DNA from 2 places in the Megasphaera jansseni genome. Region 1 is predicted to be linked to the other one. Evidence: riboswitches for the same ligand, from Rfam matches in the RefSeq annotation. Region 1 holds a riboswitch; the other holds the start of a gene.
What was found. A riboswitch is a leader RNA that binds a small molecule or an ion and turns the genes downstream of it on or off. The one in region 1 is predicted to bind cobalamin.

Region 1 (8,722 bases):
CTTCATGCGGTGTGACCGCGCGGTTCCAGCGGATAACGTGCTGCAAATCGCTGTGGAAGATACTGCCTTCCAGCTGGCTCTTGGGGCCTATCTGATACTGGAATCCTAAGGTCTGGGTGTACCCTTCTTCAGGCTGGAGATTTTCATTGCCCTGTGACGTGACTTTACCATGGGATGTCGTCACATAGAACTGGTCATTCAGGCGGGGCGGTGAAAAGACGCGGCCCCACGAGGCATAGACATTGAAGGCTTTATTGGCCTGGTAGTTCATGGCCAGGCGCGGCGTCTGATGCGTCCCGAACGTGCTGTTACGGTCCCAGCGCAGGCCCGGCGTCACCGTGAACTTGCCGAACGTCAGGGCATCTTCTGCATAGAAAGCCTGGTTGTGCCGTTTCTTGTCGATATAATGGGCTTCATAGTTGGTCCCCATATCTTCTGTCCATTCGGCACCGGCCGTCAGGTGCTGGTGCGGGCCAAGCCGCCAGTTATCCTGCCATTCCAGGCCCTGGGTACGGGTGAAATAATGATTGGACCAATACGTCCGCTGGTAATCATTGAAGTATCGCAAGAATCCGGGCTGGGCGGTCTGTTTCTTAAAATTATACGTCAAACTGTAGTCGTTGACCAGCCTGTCGATGGGCTTATTCGCCGTCAAATACCAGCCGGCCGGATCCGCCTTATACGTCGAACCGTGTCCGTGATAATCCTGGTGATAGGCTTTGACCGTCAGCGACGTATGGTCCGTCAAATCCTGATTCAGCCGCAGGGACAATGTTTTCTTGGCGATATCTCCGCGGGAATGGTCCGTATTGGCTCCCTGCGGAAACGCATAATAGCGGCGCTGTTCCCAATCACCGCTGAGGAGCCAGCTCGTCACACCGGCCCGGCCGCTGTCTGTCAGGGTATAGCCGTGCATCCCCCAGGAACCCGTATACGCATCGAGAGACGCCCCGTTATGGTCCCCTTTCTTGGTGACGATATTGATGACCCCGCCGACGGCCCCGCTGCCATAGCGGACAGAGCCGCTGCCCTTGGTGACTTCAATATGGTCGATGGCCCCGACGCCGGGCAGGCTGGTCAAATCGACGCTGCCCCGGCCATAGCCGGACCCCTGTGCATTAGCCAGGCTCTGGCCATCGACGAGAATCAGGACCCGGTCGTCGCCATTGAGTTTGACATAAGAGGAGATACCGGGCACCATTTCGTTGACCGTCACGCCGGTGACGCGCTGTAAGGCCTGTTGGACCGTCGTATCATGATGGCTTTCTATTTCCTGGGCAGTGATGATGGTCGTGTTGGATTGGCGCGGGGTGATGGGAGGAGTACTTGCTTCCGATAACTTATCAGGCAGTTTTTCCCGGATCGCATCGAGGACATCGGCGATTGCATCGGGTACCTTCAGGTTCCCGGAAGGGGCTGATGCTTCATCCGTTCCCGGCCCGGCTGCCCGGCCGCTGCCGCCTGCATCCGGACCCGCATGGCCACTGGGGCGGCCTGTCCCAGCCTGAACAGACGGCAGTGAACCAGTTGCCGTGCCCTTGGCTGTAGACTCCCTTTCGCCGCCTTCCGTCTTGGACGCATAGGTCATCCCGTCGGCAGCTGCCTCCGTATCGGACGGGCTGGGCGATGAATCATCCCCCGCTGCCATCGGGCTGGTGTCTGGCGCCAAGTCTTCCGGCAGCCCTTCCCCGGCATCCCTATCCGCAGCACCGCCCTGGTCTGCATCGGTACCCGCAGCATCACGGCCGCCGGCGCCGGCCAAGTCGTCGGCATCATAGACCATGACATCTGTGACGCCATCCTGCCGCGTATACTGGTGGATCAGTGTAAAAAAACCGCCAGCGGCCAAAGCCAGATACACGGCGGCATGGAGCGAGACGGAAACACCGGCAGCAACGCGGCCCCGCCGTTTTTCCCATTTTTTCTTCACGGCAGTCCCCCCTTGTCGGCGGCCAGCCCGATATGGGCGATACCAGCCTGTTTCAAGGCATTGAGGACGTCGGCCACCTGACCGTAGTCAATGCCCCGGTCGGCACAGAGGACGACGCTGAAGGCACTGTTCTGGGCCTGCTGAGCCCGGGCCGAAGCCAGCAGTTCATCGGCCTGTATCAGCTGGCCATTGAGCCACAGGGAGCCATCCTGCTTCAAGGTCACGACATACTGGGCCGACGGCTGGGCCTGAGCGGCCGAAGCCTTGGGCAGCTGAACGCCCAGGCTGTGCAGGTCGACCATGGACAAAGACGTCATCATAAAAAAGACCAGCAGGAAAAACATGATGTCAATCATGGGGATGATCATAATCGACGGCCGTTCAAAATCGCGAAGATTGCGGAGGCGCATGGTCACTGCCCCGCTTTCGCCGGCATCGTTTCCAGAGCCGAAAAACACATTTCCATATCCGTAATGATGCGGTCCAGGCGCTGGGTGAAATAAGAATGGACCGCCAGGGCCAGGATGGCGACGCACAAGCCGAAAGCCGTGGCAATGAGCGCTTCGCCGACGCCGCCCGTAATGGCAGCTGCCTGACCGGACTGGATATTGAGGATACTGAACGAACGGATCATACCGCTGATGGTCCCCAACAGCCCCAAGAGCGGGGCCATGGTGACAATGACGCTCAAATAATAGAGGCGGCGGCGCAGTTTCGCTACGAAAATGCCCGATTGCATTTCCACGAAGGCCTTGACATCCGGCCCGGCCTGATCCTGAAAGACATCCTGCAAGATGAGCGGCAGCCCGCCGTGGCTGTCTGCGGCCAGCGTCCGCGCCTGGTCATAGCGGCGCAGTTTCATCTGCGTATAAAATTGTTCGGCAAAGGCTTTCCCAGCGTCCATGTCCCCATAGAAAATCGCCCGTTCGATGCCAATATAGCCGACAAAGAGAGAGCAGGCCAAGAGCAGGTACATGACCGGCCCGCCTGCCTGAAATAACTGAAAACCTTGTACAATCGCTTCCAAAATACCCTCCTGTCCGGCCTGCTGACGTGTCGAATGAAGGTATGAACAAAAAGGAGCCGTCTCATAGCGACAGCTCCCTTACGTATCTTTTTTACAATCTCCTTCCCATCGCTCGCAGGTCTATCGGTGATTATCCGTCAGGCAGTTCTTCTGGCTTGGCTTCATGGCCATAGCTGCGCCTTCCCATACGTTCGTACAGTGACATCATTGCAGCCTGGCTCCACCCTACAGCGGCGGGACCGCGCCGGCATTGGACCGGCTTCTCTATTGAGTCTGTGACACCTGACCTATTCATTTCGATGGCAGCCCACAGGCTGGCACCTTTATAACTATATCATGTCCAGCGTCAGACTGTCAATGAAGGGCCGGCCCGGCTTTTCCGTCCATCGAGAGCTCGACGGTCACGACGCATCCCCCTTCGCCCTGCTCCCACTGAAGGATCTGGCAGGTCCCTTGGGGACAGGAGGCGGGCCAGTCATTGATCCAGGCCAAAAGGTCCTCAAAGGTCCCGGACAGGACCAGCGTCTGCCTGCCGGCTTCGCGGCCTGACTGCTGCCACGACAAGAGCTGGAGGCCGCGGGTTGCCAGCGAGGCCGTGACATCGGGCATAACCTCAGGCCTAACCGTTTCCCGCTGCTTCCGAGGCTGGACGATGTGGACATAAGGGGCTAACTGGCTGTGGACGCACTGCCAGCCCTGCCAGGTGCGATACGATGAAATGGCAAAGCAGATGGCGATGGCAGTCAGCACGGCCAGGACGGGAAAGGCCCGCTGCCAGTCAATCTTGTTTCGCCACCCCTTCATGACGGCTCACCTCCAGGGAAAAAGGGATCCCCTCTCCCCGGTCCGGCTGCATCTTGGCTACGGCGGCCTGGCCCAGCCCTTGCTGCTGCAAAGTCCGCTGCCACTGCTGCGGCGTGTCCGGTGAGGCCGCCCTGCCTTGGACGACGACCCGGCCGGCCCGGCTGCTCACGGTTTCGACGACGAGCCCGTCCGGCTTGGACGCTGCCAGAGCCACCATCAGGGAAGGCGTCAGCAAAGGCCGATCATGCTGCCCTTTCCCAGCGCGGTCGACCAGGGCCTGGCCGTGCCGGAGGCTATCATTGCGCTGCTGTATCTGCTGCTGCACGGGATAGAGACAATCTGTATAATAGGCTTTTTCCCCTTGGATCTGATACTGAAAAAAGAGACCGGCCCCGGCACAGGCCGTCATTATCAGCAGCAGGGCCAGACAGGCCGGCCGCTGCCAGCGGCGATGATGCTGGCGGTAACTGGCGGGTACGAGGTTGCATTTCATGATATTCCCTCCTCACAAAAAAGCCAGCACGGCCGTGGCCTGGGACAACTGGTAGGCATCCATCAGACGGCGCACGGCTTCGCTCGGCCCGGCAGGCTGCCAGTCTGCCTCGTCCGTCCCGTCCGGGAGCCAGCGGAAAGACGGGCCATCCGCAGGCGGTACAGCAGGCTGTACGTCATAAGCCAGGGGCAGGCCGTCACGCAGGCGGACCCGGTGCTGCCGGTCATCACGGCTCTCCTGAAAGACCAGGGTCCCTGTACCGGATGGCCAAAGGCGGCCCAAAAAAGCGGGCAGCAAGTCGATGGACTGGACGACGGCTCCGGCAGCACTGGCAGCCCGGCAGATGGCAGCGACACATTCCGCCGGATAGGCACCGACCGTCCAATCGCAGTCTCCGTCATCGCCTGGTGGCGGACAGGCCGCTTCGAAATCATAAGGCCGCCCTTCTTCACTGACCAGGCCGGCTCCGGCAATGAGGGCATCCGCTTCCTGCCGGTCTGTCGTCCCCAGGGCCAGCCGTTTCCAAAGGACGCTGGGACCGCCGACGAGGATGCGCAGGCGCCAGCCAGCCAGGCCATAGCGCTGCAAAAGATCCGGCAGGCAGGATCGCACCAACTCTTCCTGGCCCATCCAGTCCGGGTCCCGCCGGGCTTCATAGTCCCGATGGCCCTGGCGGAAAGCCACGCGCCCATACCAGGTCCGTTTCGTCTTCAAAAGATGGACAGACTGTCCATTCAGCCATAAACAGGCATTTTGTTGCCACCACATAAGCTCACCTCTCTACTAATTGACATACTGCACTCCGTTCAGCACGGTCCGGCCCTGTTCATCCGTCGTCACGTCAAAGTGCAGGCCGCACGTCTGCTGGACCCCCATTTCCGCCGAGGCAGCCCGGGCCTGCAAGTAGCCGCCAGGCAACGGATCCGCCGGCTGGTAATGACAGCGGACGGACAGGATTTCCCCGTGGTCTGCCAGCCTTTCCGCCTGGGGCACGGCCATGGCCTGGCCGGCGAGGAAAGTGTCCGGATGCTGCCGGAGCTGGTTCCAGCCCTCACAGAGCGCACTCTCTGCCAAATACGTCAGCCGCACCGTCTCTTCATAGGTCCGGGCCATCTGGAAATGCTGCCACGCCAGGGATGCCGCCGTCAGGGCCAGGCTCAGAGTCAGCACGGCGACGGTCATAATAGAAAAAGAAAAAAAGCCATTGCGTCGTTTCATGATTCACCTTCGTTCAAGGGCCATACGGCAAATTGTACGGGCCGGGCCAGACCGCTCCGCCGTTCTGTCAGGAGAAAGGCGACCTGTATGGCCTGGCCGGTCCGGGAGAAAAAGGGCCGCTCGTCCAGGGGCTGGATGACCAGGGGCCGGCCCTGGACGGTACTGCCGCCGCCAGTCAGGGGCTGATAGTTGCCATCGCTGAGGCGGACATACAGGCCTTGATGGCGGACGGCAAAGCCCTTCACCGCCCCTTTGGCCGTGCGGAAGCGGACTTCATCGGGCCGGACTTCGATATTCCGGCCATAGCGCAGCGATTGGAACAGCGTCTCTTCGACACTGACGTGCTGCCGCAGCAGGCCTTCTTCAATCTGACAGCGCCGGTCCAGGCGGGCTGTCTGCCCGGCCAGGGGCAGCAGGGCTGTCAGGGTCAGTGCCGACAGGCTCAGGGCCAGGAGTACGTCCAGAAGGATCCAGCCGTTCTTCTTCCGGCCCTGCCGGCACCAGGAGCCGGCAGGAAACACGGGGGCCATGGTCATCACCTGCCTCTGCCTGCCAAAAGACATAGTCTTTATCGAGAGCGGTCTGCTCACAGGCCACGTCATAGGTCCGCCCTTGGACGACGATGCGCCCCGATGGCGGACAGCCGCCTTTCCAGCTTTCCATGACCTGCCGGCAGAACATGGCTGCCAGCTGCCGCTGCCTGGCCTGATGATGCAGCCTGACGGCCTGGAGGGAAAGGCCCAGGGCCGCCGTGAACAGACAGGATCCCACGACCAGGGCCGCCAGGCCATCGGCCAGGAAAAAGAAGCCATTGGCCTTATTCGATGCGGATGCGCCCTGTCTGGGCCGCCACGACGATAGAACGCGTATAGGCCCCGTCAGGCGAAGTAATGACCACAGCCATCGTATGCTGCGGACGGCCATCGACAGCAAAGCAGACATCTCCTTTCGTTACGCGCAGGCCTGGCGGATAGGGCCGTTCTTTGACCCGGAGGTAGCCCTCCTGGAGGACATAGCGTTCTTCTTCCAGGACCAGTTTCCATCGCCCCTGGCTTTGGTTGTTGCCGACACAGCGCTGGCGGACCTGCTGCATATCCAGGGCCATTTCCCGCGCCAGGCCATCGACGGCCTGATAGCTGCGGCTGCGCTGGCCAGAAGCCAGGCAGAGGCCCAGATATAAGAGCAGCAGGCTCAGGGCCAGCACTAAGCCGGTCAGGCTGATGAATCCGTTCCGCCTCACCATAGCCAGCCTCCCGGCCAGGCACGCTGGAACGGCTCTTGGGCCAGCCACCAGCCGGCCAGGAGGAACGGGCCGAAGGGAATGATCGTCTTGCCGGTCCCCAAGCGGTAGAGTAAAGCCACCAGGGCCGCCAGGCTAAAGGAAGTGACCACCATGGTCCAGGCCCCCCAGTCCGGACAGCCCGGAGCCAAAGCCAGGGCCAGCTTGATGTCGCCGCTGCCGATGGAACCGGGCCAGAGGACATAGAGGAACAGGAACAGAGCGGCGACGCCCAGGGAGACCGGCCAAAAAGGCCGGACCAGGCCGGCATAACTGGCAGCGCCGTTGCCCACAGCCAGGGCCAGGACGGGCGCGTCCGCAATCCAGCAGCGCCGGATATCGGTGTAGCAGATCCAGGCTGTACAGCCCGCTGCCGCACCGTACCAGAGAGATACAGCCGAGCAGACCATCCCATCAGGCCTCCCCATCCTGGGGCGATGCCGCGTCGGACGAGAAGTGCTTGTTGTTGTAGTCGGCCGAAACGACACCATCGGCGATCTGATATTCCCCTTTGTCCGGCGTGAGCGGCTTGAACTGCAGGTACTGTTTGCCGTCACTGTCTTTAGTCACCAAATCATCGACACTGGCCGGAAAGACGCCGTGGTCGATTTCATAGAGGGCCGCAGCATTGCTGATGGTCCGGATATCGGCCTGTACTTTGGCTTCTTGCGCCGTCTTGGTGGCCGATGAGAAACGGGGTACGGCAAAGGAGGCGAAAATCAGGATAAGGGACACACAAATCAACATTTCTAACAGGGAAAAACCATTGCGAGTCTGCATAAGAAAAACTCCTTTCATCAAGTCACGATACGGGATGCCATGTCCAGTAACGGTAAGAGGAAACAAAGGATCAAGACGCCCATCAAGGCGCCGGTCAATAAGAGGACGACCGGTCCCAGCCAGCGCTGTATCCGGCCGGCCAGCTGCTGGAGACGGCTGCCATAATAGGCGGCAACCGCCGCCAGGGCCTCGTCGTAGGTCCCGGTCATTTCCCCGACGGCCAGCATGGTCTCGACATAGGGCGTCCCGAAGCGGCCGGCATGGACGGCTTGGCTGAAGGTACAGCCCCGTTCCAGCAGCAGCCGGGCCTGCCATACATACTGCCGGAAGAGGCGCGACGGCACGACAGCGGCCGCTTCGGGCAGGCTGTCCAGCAAGGGGATGCCGCCGGCCAGCTGGACGGCCAGGATCTGGCTGAAACGCTGCCAGGCCCAGATGAGTAGCCACGACGTTATCCCGGGAAGGCGGAAAGCCTGCCGTTCCAGCCTAATCCGCCATGTCTCCCGCTGCCAGGCCCAGCGCAGGGCAGCCAGGGCGCAACACAGTCCGGCCAAACCATAGAGTCCGTACTGCCGCAGGCCGTCGAAAAGGGTCAGCACGTACTGCGTCCCCGCCGGCAGGGGCACGGCCATCTGGGCCATCATATCGGTAAAGACGGGAATGATGAAGAGGCACGTACCGGCTGTCAGGGCCATCAGGCAGACCAGGAGAAAGGCCGGATAAGCCACGGCCTGGACCAATAGGCGCCGTTCCTTCCCCTTTGCTTCATAAAAATCGGCCAGGACCTGGCAGAGCCCTTCGAGGTTCCCTGTCTGTTCGCCGGCCCGGATGATGCGGCAGGCCAAATCGGGGAAAGCCCGGCTCTGCCACATGGCCTGGGACGGGCAGACGCCCTGCTCCATCTGCAGAGCCGCCAGGTGCAGGGGCTGGCGGCAGCGTCCGGGCATATCTGTCATGAGCAGCCTCCAGGCCTGGACCAGGGGGATACCGCTGCCGATGAGGACGGCGAGCTGGCGGAAGAAAAAGGCCAGCCTGGCTGCCGACAGCCGATGCGGCCGGCGGATCACGGTTTTCCTCCCTGGCCGCAGCGGCGCAGGGCCTGTTCCATGGTCCGCATCCCCAGGGCCGCTCCGGTCTGCATGATCGTCGGCAGCTGGTATTCCTTGCCGCTGCGGATGAGCTGGACCACGG
Region 2 (8,722 bases), on a different contig from region 1:
ATGTCGTCGGTTATGACGTATCCTATGTCAATAAGTGGAGCAACGGCACGAAATTACCGTCTTCCCGTTATGTCGAACGAATCAATGAAGAAATGGGGCAATACTTTGCCGAACTGATCACTAAGCAGAAGAAAGAGGCCAAGTTCTTTAAAACCTTCCCTATTTCCGAAAGCACGGACGACTTGGGCTTTGAAATCGGCCAGTACCTCTGCGCCGCCTATCGGACGACGCTGAACCAGAATCGTGCCCCCAAAGGCAAGGAGAACCGCCCGTCCATCCAGGTCATCACAGGCCATCACGATACGTCAGACTTCTTATCCGATGTATTGCAAAAGGGGATCCAGAGTTTAGAGACCGACGGGGAACTACTGGTCTTAGGCGAATTTTGCACCTTATACAAAACGGGATTCTGGAAGTATTTCGATGGCCTGAAATTGCAGCATAAGCTGACCATCCGCGTCGGCCTGGACCTGGACAAAATCGAAAACAACTTCGACGACCTGCTCAACGTCTATCGCACGCTCGATAATTTTTTGGATATCGACTTCGTTTTTTACGACATCAAAGATACATCGAATGCCAACCTCATCATCCTCAAAGGTTCTTTTGTCGTCCAGTATGCACTGGACACACAGCCCCATTTCAAGTTGTGCACCTATATCTTCGATGAATCGTTAGTCGGCGATATTTATGAAAAATTCAGTTTCAACGGTGCCGAAAAGAAACCGCTCATGTCGACGGTCAGCTCCCTGGGGCTGGAAGAACTCGGCTATCGCACGGCTTTCTATGCGACGACGAAATTCTTCTTCTACTTGACCATCGGCTTTGAATTCCTCCTGCCTCACGAAGTCTTCGACCACATCAGCGAAGGCGTATCACCGGAACAGGCCTTTGCCATCCAGCGCCTCTGCGTCACGTGGGAAGAAATCCTCAATGCCTCGGAAATCACGTTCATCATGCCGACGACATCGCTATTGCGCTACGTCGAATCGGGCTATATCTACCTGACCGATATCGAATACCGTCTGACAGCGGAAGAACGGAAAGAACATATCAAAAGTATTTTCGAAGGCCTGGAAAAGAATCCGCACTTAACGACCGGCGTCCTTTTGCCAACGGTCAGCGACGACATGTACACCGGCAAAGACCTGTCGTTCTATTCCAACTATAAGACGGGCTTCCTGAAAAAGAACAAGCGGAACATCCACAATGACGCCGATTCGTTCTACGTCATCAGCAGCAACCGGCTCCATTCCATCCTGCTCAATGCCTTCCAGAACATGAAGAACCAGCCGTCCTACCGCCAGTATGACTTAGAAGCCTTGAAGAAGAAATACGAAACCTATAAACCGCTCATTGAACGGACCCTGTCCTTATCGAAGTGAAAAAGAGGCTGTCCTATTAAGGCAGCCTCTTTTTCTGTAGGGGCGCCCACGTGGGGCGCCCGCCCATGCAAATCGGTCACAGGCATCATAACATATACCTGACGGGCTCGCCACGTGCGAGCCCCTACAATCAAAAAAAGAGGCTTGTCGCAAATACGACAGCCTCTTTTTCTTTACAGTCCGCAACTCATAGCGTAGTCCGCGGCTGTGTCAAAACCTCTCAGACCGCCTTCGGCGGCCAGCTCCCCTATCAGGGGAGCCTTTCTGCAAACTACAAACTCTGTACTACAAACTATTATTTATTCATTTCTTCTTTCATCTTTTTCAAGCCCATGGGCTTATCTTCAAAGAGGAAGGCCGGCATGACTTTGACTTCGTCGATGATCGGCGTGAAGCCCATCTGGTCGAGGACGTCTTTCTGGAGGTCGATGCCCGGTGCGATTTCGGTCAGGTGGACGCCGTCTTCTTTCATTTCAAAGACAGCCCGTTCCGTGATGTAGAGGACATGCTGTTTATGTTTCCGGGCATAGTTGCCGCTGAAGGTGATGTGGCCGACTTCGGGGACGAATTTTTTGACTTTCCCTTCCTGCAGGATATGCAGTTCGCCGTCTTTGATTTCTTCGCGGAGTTTCCCTGTCGTAAAGGTCCCGCAGAAGACGACATTCTTGGTATTCTGAGTGATGTTGACGAAGCCGCCGCAGCCGGCAATGCGCGTACCGAACTTAGATACGTTGATATTGCCTTCTTTATCGCATTCGGCCAGGCCCAGGCAGGTCAGGTCCAGGCCGCCGCCATCGTAGAAGTCGAACTGTGTGGCCTGGTCCATATAGGCTTCGGCATTGACAGAAGCCCCGAAGCGGACGCCGCCGAGAGGCACACCGCCGATAGCCCCGGCTTCGACGGTCATAGTCAGGCTGTCACCGATACCTTCTTCGTTGGCAACCGACGAGACGAGTTCCGGAATGCCGATACCCAAGTTGATGACGGCTTCATTGCTCATATGGAGGAGTAAGAGGGCGGCCCGGCGGGCAATGACTTTCTTGGCATTGAGCGGAGCCGGATCCAGGGCTTTGACAGGAATCGTCGTTTCACCGGTCAGGGACGGATCGTATTCGCAATCGAAGGACTGCTGCCGTTTCGTTTCGTCATCGACCTGGACGACGTAGTCGACATAGATACCCGGTACTTTGACCAGTTTCGGGTCGAGCGTACCGCCTTTGACGATCTTTTCGACCTGGACGACGACGATGCCGCCGCTGTTGTGGACAGCCTGTGCCAGCGGTGTCGCATCGAAAGGCGATACTTCCTTGGTCAGGACGACGTTGCCCCATTCATCGGCATAAGTCCCGCGGATGAAGCCGATATTCATATCCATGCGCGGATAGAAGAGCTGGTCATGGCCTTCGATGTTGATGACTTTGACGAAGTCTTCTTTCGTGACGTCATTGAGGCGGCCGCCGCTGATGCGGGGGTCCGCAAAGGTATCGAGGCCGACGTGGGTAATCGTGCCTAAGCGATGGGCTGCGACGTCACGGAAATACTGGGACAGCGTGCCCTGCGGCAGGTTGTAGGCCTGGATTTTATTTTCATTGACCAGTTTCTGCAGCGCTGTAACGGCATTCCAGTGGCCGAGGATCGCTTTTTTCAGCATGCCTTCATGGGCGAAGTGGTCGCCACCGCGGCCATCCGTATTCCCTTGGGAAGCGGCATAGATGAGCGTCAAATCTCTCGGCGAACCCGTATTGAGGAAGCGTTCTTCCAGTGCGCTGGTCAGGGCTTCCGGCTGGCCGGAACCGACGAACCCGTTCGTCGTGACGACGTCACCGTCTTTGACGAGCTGAGCTGCTTCTTGGGCTGTAATTATTTTCACTTGTTTCATGTCTTCCATCTCCTATTTCTTCACGTTTGTTATATGCATTTCGTGATTTCATTATACAAAGGAAGCATATGGAATGATAGACGAAAAGGATGGACTAATTTGGTAGGAAAAAATTCCATGAAGTCAAATTACTGGGCTTCCAGGGCATTCCAGGCTTCATCAGCCCGTTCGACGAACATCTGGCGGACGGCCGCGTTTTCTCCGAGGCCATGGATATACGGAGTGACTTTGAAACCTTCTTTTTCCAAAATGCTCTTATGCGAATCGGCATCGGCGCCGGCCATATCATTATTGGCATGGTCCCCGGCGACCATCATCATCGGCATGAGGATGACATTCTTGATTCCCTTGGCTTTCAGCTGGGGAATGACCGTATCCAGATGGGGCCAGCCTTCGACGGAATAGATGTAGACGTTGCCCAGGTTCGCGGCATCGAGGCGGTTCTGGACGACGGAATAATAGGCATTAGACGGGTGCGGCGTACCATGGGCCATGACCAGGATGGCATCTTTCTTGCCGATTTTCGGGAACTGCGTCGAAAAAGCTTTGACGAATTCAGCGATGTCGTCGCGCTGGCCTTCCTGGCCCATCCAGTACATGATCGGCGTGCCGATGGTCAATTTCTTGAAATCATGTTTGTAGAGGTCAAAAATAGCCGTATCATACGCATATTCCATACCGGGGATGATATCCAGGGAGGTAATCGCTACGCGGGTATAGCCTTCTTTTTTCAACTGAGCCATGGCCTGTTCCGGCGTCGGTATGGTCAGGCCTTCTTTAGCCTTGATGCGGTCAACGATGATATGCGACGTAAAGGCGACGACGACCTTTTGATCCGGATGGGCCGCTTTGATGTCGGCAACGGTCTGATCGATGGTCTTCTGGCGGCTGTCCTTATAGGTCGTACCGAAACTCAGTACCAGGATGGCGTCTTTATTGGCTTCATTCTGCATTTCTGGGTTATTATACGTGCGGACGCCGATTTCAGCGGCCTGTTTCAAAGCCGGCGTGGCGTCCTTGACTTCCGGGTTCAGCGTATAGCCGGCAGCAAAAGAAGGCGCCGAAAAAGCACCAAATGAAGTCAGGGCCAAAGACAAGATTAACGCGGTTTTCAATTTTTTGTGGAACATAGTCATCTCTCCTTTAGTAAAAATGAATATAAAAAAAGGACCTCTCATGAAGTTTCACCATCATGCGAGGTCCTTTATACACGCAGTCAATAATAGCCAGTACCATACCACCAGCTATTACAATCCCCATCCCCATCACTCGCAGGTCAATCGGTGATCCGAATCAGGCAGTTCTTCTGGCTCGGATTCATGGCCCTGGCTGCGCCTTCCCATACGCAAACGTACAGTGACATCATTGCAGCCTGGCTCCTCCTTACAGCGGCGGGACCGCGCCGGTTTTTCACCGGACTTCTCTATTGAGCATACGCACCTGATTGCACTATGAAATTATACGGATCTTATAAAACTAACGTCGGAGCGACATACGTCCGGGCCAGTAATTCCTGATTCAAGGCATAGAGGCCTTTGGCATCACTGCCGAACATCTTGTACTTCTTGATCAAATCGTCGGCGTTCTTTTCTTCTTCGCCCTGTTCCTTGACGAACCAGTCGAAGCACTGCATGGTCCGGTAATCATGGACTTTATCGGCAGCCTGATAGATTTTGTTGATCAGCGACGTAACATACTGTTCATGGGCCAAGCCGGCTTTCAGGACCGCTTTGATGCTGTCAAAGTCGTTCTGCGGTTCGGCAATAGCCGAGAAGGTAACGCGTTCGCCATTGTTATGCAGATAGGTCCGCATGAGCATAGCGTGATCCCGTTCTTCCTGGGCCTGGACATCATACCAGTTGGCAAAGCCGTCGAGGCCATTGTCATAGAAATAGTTGGCAAAAGCTAAATACAAATATTCCGAATAGAATTCCTGATTGATCTGGGTGTTGATTAATTCTTTTACTTTTGCATCGAGCATAACGGTACCTCCTTGAGATATGTCTCAAAACGCGTACGGAAATTCATCGATTTCCTTGAACCGTCCTTATTATATCACATTGGACACAGTCTGGAATACTTCTTATTTATCCTTTTGTTCATTAATGACATTCTTGATGCTCTTCAAGTCCTTGATATCGACTTCTTTCAGGAGCTGGCGGAACTGGGCCAGCTGCTTTTCGACTTCCGGTGATAATTTCGGGAATTTCGGGTCAATGGCCTTGAGTTCCTTGAGGACGATCTGTGCGACGACATAGCGCGTATACCACTTGTCATCAGCCGGGACGATGTACCAGGGAGCGTACTTCGTCGACGTAGCCGCCAGGACTTCGCCATAGACTTTCTGATAGCGGTTCCAATACTTGCGTTCCTCAATATCGGACATGTCGAACTTCCAATTTTTCTGCTTGGTCAGGATGCGGTCGATAAGGCGTTTCTTCTGTTCATCTTTCGACAGATGAAGGAAAATCTTGACCATAGGGAACCCATTTTCAGATAAATACCGTTCCCAGTCGCGTATCTGGCGGTAGCGCGTTTCCCAGATATCCTTACGGACCAGTTTTTCCGGCATGCCATCGCTCTTGATGAGGTTGTGGATGCGGGCGACGACGACTTCTTCATAGTGCGAGCGGTTAAAGATCCCGATTTCACCCCGGCCGGGCAGGGCCTTATTGATGCGCCACATATAGTCGTGATCCATTTCTTCCAGACTCGGTTTCTTGAAACTGTGTACTTTGACACCGGCCGGATTGAGGTGGGCAAAGACGTGTTTGACCGTACCGTCTTTCCCGGCCGCATCCATGGCCTGCAGGACGATGATCAGGCCATAGTGGTTGTCGGCACAGAGTTTTTCCTGTAAATCCTGCATTTCCGCAATCGTCTGGTCCAGCAATTCGCCTTTGACCTTCTTCTTGTCGATATCCACATCGCAGGCCGTCGGCCACTGGGACAAATCGATTTTTTCTCCTTCTTGGGCTAAATATCGGGAAATATCCATAGTAAAAACTCCTTTCTCTATCCATCATGTTTTTCACGGGACTTCTTGGGGACCGCCCTTCCCCCAGCGGCTCCGTTTGCCGTTCTTATAGTCAATGTTGATAGCGCCAATCTTGACCTTGCCATTGACAATGGAAAAAGCATCCGTCGACACGTCGCCGAAGAACATGGAAATGACGACGTCCCGGAAGTTCAAGGTCTTGCCATCCTGGGCAAAGGACCCGGAAATCCCCCGGAAGGGCAGTTGGTGATAGCGGCCCGGGCCGGACTGGAAATCACCATAAATGGCCTTCGTATGGGCCGTTTTATTTTCTTCCATGTGCAGGTTCAAGTCGACGTTGCAGCGCAGGAAGAGGTCATGGGCCGCAATGCCGCCTTTGAGCTGGGACCCGGTCATGTCCGCCGTATACGATTTATCGTCCAGGTTGACCTGCCCATGGCCTTTCATGGAGCCGCCAAAGACGCCAGCTGTGACTTCGCTCACATCGAGCAGGCCCTGTTCATAATGGACCTGCCCTACGACATCAGTAAAGACCAGGGCCGTAATATCCAGGCGGTCCATCTTCAAAGTACCGTCGATGACCGGGGCATATAAGGGGCCGCGGATGTCGGCCGAAACCGTCGCCGGGTCATCGATGTCCAGGCCGGCCCCGAGAGAACGGGGATTGCAGCCGCTCAGCAAGAGGGACAAGTTATACTGCGGCGTTTCCGGTTTGAAATCCAGGCTCCCGCGGATACGCAGGGACTTGGCATCAATCGTGCCGGAAAAATGGCCGGCCCGCAAATCGATATTCGTCTGGCCCTTGGTATGGATGTCAGAAGAGAACTCAACATCGCCGATTTTGAAATAGCGGCCTGGCGCTTCGGCTTCGATGACGCTCTGATGCAGGGCGACGTGGCAATTGAAGGGGCGGTTGCTCTTAGGCCCTGTGACCTTGATGAAATCCCGCGGATCACTGCTTTGATGGTCATGGGCCTTCTTGATATGCTGTAATTCCATTTTATCATTAAAAATCAAATGAATATAGGCATTATTCAAGGTAACCTCTTCCACCGTCTGCGTGCCGATATGAGCCGTCAGGACATCACTTAACTTGACGGTGAACTGGCCTTCCGGGATCTGGACCAGCGTGTCACCTTCATCATCGTTCCATACCAGGTTCTCAAAAGAAACCGTCCCGCCTGGCGTCGCTGTCAGGCGTTCCACCGTAACCGTACCGGGAAAGAGCTGGCGCTCGGCGACGACTTGGTTGAATATATCCGCCGCCTTATAACTCATGTAGAAACAGAGCCCATAGAGGACGGCGGCGGCAATCAAGATGATCGCCCCTATGCGTTTTATTTTCCGTTTATGCCGGACATACCACTTATTCCACATGTTCCCCCGTCTTCTTGGCACTCATATCGCTGATTTTCCAGGTGTTCCCATCCTTTATCATCGTCACCTGGCCGTTGAAATACTGGACTTTGACCTGTGAACTGCCCGGGATGCGGTCCCGTGCTTTCAGGGCAAAGGAAAACGTCGCCTTATCGCCGCCGGAAGCGATTTTACGGATATTGGAAACGTCGCTGGACAAGGTATTGGCATACCCCGGCACGTAGCCATCATACCCGCCAACAGAATTCTGGAATTCTCCAGTCAGCATCTGGAAGGCTTCTTGCAGGTGATGACCGGAAATAGCCTTGTGATAGGCCAGGAAAGCCTGTTTCGCCCCATCTGTCTGTTCATCAGCCAGGCGGACGCTGATGTATTCTACGGTCTGGCTGTTCTTGCTGACAGCAAAGCGTAAAATCCCCGGTTTTCCATCGTCTGTCTTAAAGGTATATTCGTAATGGATCTGGGCGCCATATTCCGAAGCCTGGTAATCGTCGCCATAGGCATTGACGACGTCATCCCAAGAGCTGCCCTGATGGATGCCCCGTTTGCTCTGTGCTGCCGCTGAGGCCGACGTCAGCATGATGACCTTGCCGTCTTTGACGACGACATCCATATCGTTAAACTTATGATGAACGGCACCGTCTTTACTGTCCGAAGTGCTCAGTTCCCGGCCCAGTCCATCTTTAGCTTCATCCCAATTTTGCCCCAGGTAAACACCGTTTAAAGAAAGTTCAGAATCAGCCGTCTTGGCAGGCTCGGACGATACAGCACTTCCCTTGGCCGGAACGGCTTTTCCTTCATGGGCGTACCAGAAGCCGCCGGCAATGGCTACGACGAGGACACAGGCCAGGGCGATGAGGAGATGGCGATGCGCCTGTAACTGTGTTTTAAAGGGAATGGCTTCCGACGACGGAACCACAGAAGGTCTCGACGGCTTTATTTCAGGATGGACAGCCTTTGCCTCCGGCTGTACAGCCATCGGATAACGGCCCTTCGCTTCAGGGATCTGCAGCTGGGCGCCACAGGATGGGCAGAATTTCGCCGACGGGTCGACGGGCTGGTGGCATTGCGGGCACGTATGGA

Region 2: another riboswitch for cobalamin. It lies ahead of ACE418_RS11775 (sirohydrochlorin cobaltochelatase); the one in region 1 lies ahead of ACE418_RS03510 (MotA/TolQ/ExbB proton channel family protein).

The regions. Positions count from the first base shown of each region.
Region 1 covers NZ_JBHYRR010000006.1:33,027-41,748, forward strand. The annotation lists gene ACE418_RS03500 (TonB-dependent receptor domain-containing protein) at 1-1,930, opposite strand, end outside; gene ACE418_RS03505 (ExbD/TolR family protein) at 1,927-2,340, opposite strand; gene ACE418_RS03510 (MotA/TolQ/ExbB proton channel family protein) at 2,343-2,957, opposite strand; cobalamin riboswitch at 3,081-3,258, opposite strand; gene ACE418_RS03515 (hypothetical protein) at 3,312-3,761, opposite strand; gene ACE418_RS03520 (hypothetical protein) at 3,736-4,254, opposite strand; gene ACE418_RS03525 (hypothetical protein) at 4,267-5,022, opposite strand; gene ACE418_RS03530 (hypothetical protein) at 5,038-5,472, opposite strand; gene ACE418_RS03535 (hypothetical protein) at 5,469-6,002, opposite strand; gene ACE418_RS03540 (hypothetical protein) at 6,001-6,333, shown strand; gene ACE418_RS03545 (hypothetical protein) at 6,290-6,715, opposite strand; gene ACE418_RS03550 (prepilin peptidase) at 6,709-7,161, opposite strand; gene ACE418_RS03555 (competence type IV pilus major pilin ComGC) at 7,166-7,531, opposite strand; gene ACE418_RS03560 (type II secretion system F family protein) at 7,549-8,598, opposite strand; gene ACE418_RS03565 (type IV pilus twitching motility protein PilT) at 8,595-8,722, opposite strand, start outside.
Region 2 covers NZ_JBHYRR010000035.1:19,186-27,907, reverse strand. The annotation lists gene ACE418_RS11785 (hypothetical protein) at 1-1,385, shown strand, start outside; gene ACE418_RS11780 (acyl CoA:acetate/3-ketoacid CoA transferase) at 1,681-3,264, opposite strand; gene ACE418_RS11775 (sirohydrochlorin cobaltochelatase) at 3,393-4,394, opposite strand; cobalamin riboswitch at 4,544-4,723, opposite strand; gene ACE418_RS11770 (ferritin) at 4,733-5,245, opposite strand; gene ACE418_RS11765 (polyphosphate kinase 2 family protein) at 5,348-6,262, opposite strand; gene ACE418_RS11760 (AsmA family protein) at 6,296-7,639, opposite strand; gene ACE418_RS11755 (zinc ribbon domain-containing protein) at 7,629-8,722, opposite strand, start outside.